2 regions of the Mesorhizobium loti R88b genome follow, and region 2 is predicted to be linked to the other one. Evidence: predicted binding sites of a transcription regulator. Region 2 holds the regulator's gene; the other holds the start of a gene.

Region 1 (2,391 bases), 1.1 Mb from region 2:
TCGCGTCGGCCAATTTGCGGATGTCGTCCGATGTCAGGTCGGCGTCCTCATCCATGCCGACGCGCAAGGCGTCGAGCACAGTGGTGATGCCCGCGGTCGCCACTTGCGCGTCATGGGCAAGCACGGCGGCGATCGGGTTCCAGCGCACCTTCGGCCGTGGCGCATAATGGCCCTCCAGGTGGTCGGTGTGCAGCTCGACCAGCCCGGGAATGATATAGTCGCCGCCCATGTCCTCGCCGGTCCGGCTGGTACCGGCATTGATGCCGGCTATAAAGCCGTCACGCAGCACCAGCGACCCCTCGACGATCTCGTCGGCAAGCACGATGCGGGCGTTGGAAAGAACGGTCTCGGCGGTCATTTCAGGCAGTCCTTGATCATTTGGCCTTGATACTTGGGGCAGGGCTTGTTCAGGCGATCTTTCTGGCGGGGCGGCGTCCCAGCGCATGCTGGGAAAGCACCATGAACGGCGCGCCCGGTTCAGGTTCGACAAACAGCGTCAGCGCGTCGACCAGAACCGGCTGCCGCAGTATATCCGCGAAAAGGCTGTCGATTGCTGCACGCAGACGAGGGCTTTCCTGTGGCCCGGCCCGGCCCGAGAGCGTCATGTGGAAGCGGAAGGTCTCAAAGACATAGGGGTAGCCCCACTGGCAGAGATTGCGAAACTCGGCCGGCTTCAGCGAGTCCGGGCTGCGCCGCTCGATCTCGGCATCGCTCAGCGGCGCACGAAAGCGGTCGAAATCGCGCACGACCTCGTCGGCGAAGCGGTTGAGCGGCGGCAGCGGGCCTTCCGGCACCAGCGCGAAGAAGCTGTCGATCTGGCTGACGACGAGACGCGGGATCGTCACCACCGGCGTCGCCTCGGCAAAATGGTCGAGTGCGGCGCGCAGCGAGCTTTCCGTCTCGTTGGCGGCCAGGCGGAATGGCGCTTTCAGCGTCGCATGGAAGCCGTAGCGACGGGCAGAAGCGGTGTGGAAGGCCACTTCCGCCGCCGCCAGATCGGCCACGGCCTCGACTGGCTTCGTCGCGGCGCCGAACGGGTCGCGGCCCAGCCAGTTGGCGGCGATCCGCGCCAGCGGTTCGTCCTGCCTTGGGGTGAAGTAGATGGCATAACGCATCGAAAATCCTCGTCAGTCTCGCTGCCATAGGTGATTTCCATGACGGATTGACGAAGCTTTGAAGGGTTTTCGAAGGCAAATCGCCCCAAGAAGTCTTTAGCCGACGATTTTTCCGAGCTGGACCAATAGCTTCTCCCGGAAAGGCTGGTTGGTCAGGCCTTCATCAACCATTCGTGCTCGGGCGCATTGTGGAATTTCCACGTCCGCTTCGGCCCGGCCATGACGTTCAAATAGTAGAGATCATAGCCATGGCAGGCGGCACAGGGATGATAACCCCTGGGCACCAGCACCACATCGCCGTCCTCAATGGCCATCGCTTCGTCGAGCGCGCGATGGCCGCTCCCGTCGGCGTCGGTATAGACGCGCTGGAAGGCAAAGCCCTGCGGCGGGTTGAGGCGGTGATAATAGGTTTCCTCGAGATAGGACTCGGCTGGCAGATTGTCCTGGTCATGCTTGTGCGGCGGATAGCTCGACGTGTGGCCGCCAGGCGTGATGACCTCGACCACCAGCAAGGAATCGGCTGGCTTGCCTTCGGGCAGGATGTTGGTGACGTAGCGCGTGTTGGTGCCCTTGCCGCGCACCTCCTGGCCGAGATCGTCGGGTGCTATCACCCGAACCGGCAGGCCGCCACCGAGACCAGGCGCGGAGCACACAGCGAGTTCGAGGCCCGTATCCGCCGTCACCGACCAGTCCGATCCCTCGGGCACATAGACCGACCACGGCTTGCCCTCGAAGGGCGACATGCGCTCTCCGAGCAGGCCGAGATCCTGGCCGCCCGCTTTTGCCGTGCCCTTGCCGGTGACGAACACCAGGCAAACCTCGCGGTCGCCCGTTTTGCCCGAGGCGCTTTCGCCGGGTTGAAGCCGGTGCAGGTCGAAACCGACATAGGTCCAGCCGGCGTTCTTCGGCGTCACATGGGCAACGCGGCCATGGCCCTTGTCGGCCTTCACCAGCAGCTTCGACATTCGTTACTCCTTCGGTTCGGCCTCGACGGGAGGCTTCACCTCGTCGACCGGCTTGTAGAGATAAAAAAACTGCCAGACGCCGTAGCCGGCAAAGCCGAGCGCGATGACGCCCCAGAACGGTGTGCCGGTGGCGAACTCGATGATCGACCAGATGACGCAGACCGCGACGACGGCGACACGACGCCACAACGGGCGGAAGAACGGGTGCTCGGAATCTTTCATCGGGCCAATCTACAGCAACCTGGCTCGCCGGGAACCCTCGCATCAAGCATTCGGGAACCCCTGTGTCTCCACTGTGTAGCCGGCTGATG
Region 2 (2,391 bases):
TTGAAACCGAGGGCGCCGATGAGCTCGTCCAGCGACTCTGCATGTCCTTTGTTGCCTATGCCACCGCCTATTCCGGACGACGTGGGCAAATCCGATTTCCATTCGGTTGGTGCAAGTTGGAGGCCGATGGCCCAACTTTGCATATCACCGCGGGAGCAGAGGACCTGGCGGGCCTGGAACGCGTCGACGGGATCGTTGTCGATCGGCTGAAGCGGGTCGCCCGCCGCCAGCAACGCGAATTGATCTTGCCGCTGTCGCCATGGTCGGCGTCAGCGCCGCCGCCTTCAACCTGATCGAACCTGCATCGCGCGAGGCGATTGCACAGACCGCCGATTCCGTTGATCGCCAGGGCAGGAAAACCGCCGGCGTAAGCACGAATCAGATAGGCGCTGTTGTTTGCGCTGCTTGAGTATTCGCGTTAACTCTTCATCGAACGGAGGCGCAGTATCAGCCGGATGCGATGTAACATGCGATATGAATTGGCCCTTGCAATTCTCCTGGGGATGCCGCTGCCAGCTCATGCTGAAGGAACCGACCATTGCACAAAGAGCCAAAGTCCCGACATGCCGGGTATGGCAATTGCAATGGCTGTGTCGGTCCATGTGCTGGCAGAACGACTTTGCAATGCCGAGCACACACCTCTGTGGCCGTGGCTCGCCGACGTTTATGAAAAGTCTGAGTGCCTGTCACACGCCGCAAGTGTTGAAAAGGCGAAGAGCGACGAAGCTAAAGTCGCCTCGATGGGTGTGGCCGATGCGATGGAAGGCTTGGGCCTGGAGCAAGCCAAGACTCATGACCTTGAACATGCTGACACCCACGTGAAAGAGCTTGCGCTGTCAGAATTAGGCGGGTGTGCCGGAGTGATAGGACTTTTGAAACAAATCGATAACAGCGATAAGCAATAAGTCGACGAACTGATCGTGCAAGCAATCTGTTTTGACTCCAGCCTCACCGCTCTCTCGAGAGCGATCAGATGCTCATCGGCCAGCATCAAGAACTGCATGATGTATTGCACGACTTCGGTGCAGGCGTTCGACAGCGCTGTGAGTTCGAAGCCGTGAGGCGACTTGGTGTCGGGCTGTATGACGGCCGGCCGTAGTAGCCCACGGCGGCGACGAGATTGGCGAGAAGCATCGCCTTCCTGCCCGGAGAACCTCCGTAGGACCTTCCGCGCCGAAAGACCTAATCTTCCCGGATCGCGTAACCCGCCCCACGGATGGTGCGGATCACATCCGGCATACGGCCATTGTTGACCGCCTTGCGCAGGCGGCCGACATGCACGTCGACCGTGCGCTCGTCGATGTAGATCGTCTCGCCCCAGACATTGTCGAGCAGCTGGCTGCGCGAGAACACGCGGCCGGGATGGCGCATCATGAATTCGAGCAGGCGGAATTCGGTCGGCCCGAGCCGGATCTCGCTTTTCTTGCGATAGACCCGGTGTGATTCACGATCGAGCACGATGTCGCCGACCTTGAGTACGCTGGACAGCACTTCCGGCTTGGCGCGGCGCAGCAGCGCCTTGATGCGGGCCATGAATTCCGGCGTCGAGAACGGCTTGACCAGATAATCGTCGGCACCGGTCGAAAGGCCGCGCACGCGGTCGCTTTCCTCGCCCCGCGCCGTCAGCATGATGATCGGCAGCCGCTCGGTCTCGGGCCGCATTCTTAGCCGACGACAGAGTTCGATGCCGGACACCGCCGGCACCATCCAATCGAGCACCAGAAGGTCGGGGACGTTTTCCTGCAGCCGGATTTCGGCTTCGTCGCCGCGCGTCACCACCTCGACCTGGTAACCTTCAGATTCCAGATTGTAGCGGAGGAGCACGCCTAGCGGCTCCTCATCCTCCACCACCATGATGCGTGGCGCGATCATCGGCTTGTCACCCTGTTATGCCGCCGGCGCCGACATTGCGGTCTCGTCCTGCTTCGGGCGATTGGCGGGCAGCTGCGTGCCGGTCAGCACATAATACGCATTTTCGGCGATGTTGGTCACGTGGTCGCCGATGCGCTCGAGATTCTTGGCGCAGAACAACAGATGAGTGCACGCCGTGATGTTGCGCGGATCTTCCATCATGTATGTCAACAGCTCGCGGAACACCGAGGTGTATTTGACGTCGATGCGCTCGTCGTCATTCCTCAGCTTGGCGAGTGCCGCGCCGTCACCCGCCGCATACTCCTCGACCACGCCATGCACCTGGATCAGCACCAGCTGCGCCATGGCATCGATGGAGTGCGACAGGTCGCGCGGCGTGGCGCTGAGACCGACGGTGCCGACGCGCTTGGCGATGTTCTTGGCAAGGTCGCCGATGCGTTCGAGGTCGCCGGCCATGCGGATCGAGCCGACGACATGGCGCAGATCGTCGGCCATCGGCTGGCGCTTGGCGATCAGCGT

The links. Region 2 encodes PhoB, which activates phosphate uptake and scavenging genes when phosphate is short. Its sites were predicted from a motif close to TGTCATNNANCTGTCAT; they were not measured.
Region 1: EB235_RS02665 (DUF1045 domain-containing protein) is a predicted target of PhoB. The motif match lies at 1,155-1,171, and genes of this name have one in related genera.

What each region holds. Positions count from the first base shown of each region.
Region 1 is NZ_CP033367.1:573,857-576,247, reverse strand. It holds gene EB235_RS02670 (alpha-D-ribose 1-methylphosphonate 5-triphosphate diphosphatase) at 1-358, opposite strand, end outside; gene EB235_RS02665 (DUF1045 domain-containing protein) at 408-1,115, opposite strand; gene iolB (5-deoxy-glucuronate isomerase) at 1,268-2,080, opposite strand; gene EB235_RS02655 (hypothetical protein) at 2,084-2,302, opposite strand; gene iolE (myo-inosose-2 dehydratase) at 2,345-2,391, opposite strand, start outside.
Region 2 is NZ_CP033367.1:1,684,193-1,686,583, reverse strand. It holds partial or broken gene EB235_RS35255 (hypothetical protein) at 1-173, shown strand, start outside; gene EB235_RS08275 (hypothetical protein) at 260-409, shown strand; gene EB235_RS08270 (hypothetical protein) at 468-905, shown strand; gene phoB (phosphate regulon transcriptional regulator PhoB) at 1,183-1,872, opposite strand; gene phoU (phosphate signaling complex protein PhoU) at 1,888-2,391, opposite strand, start outside.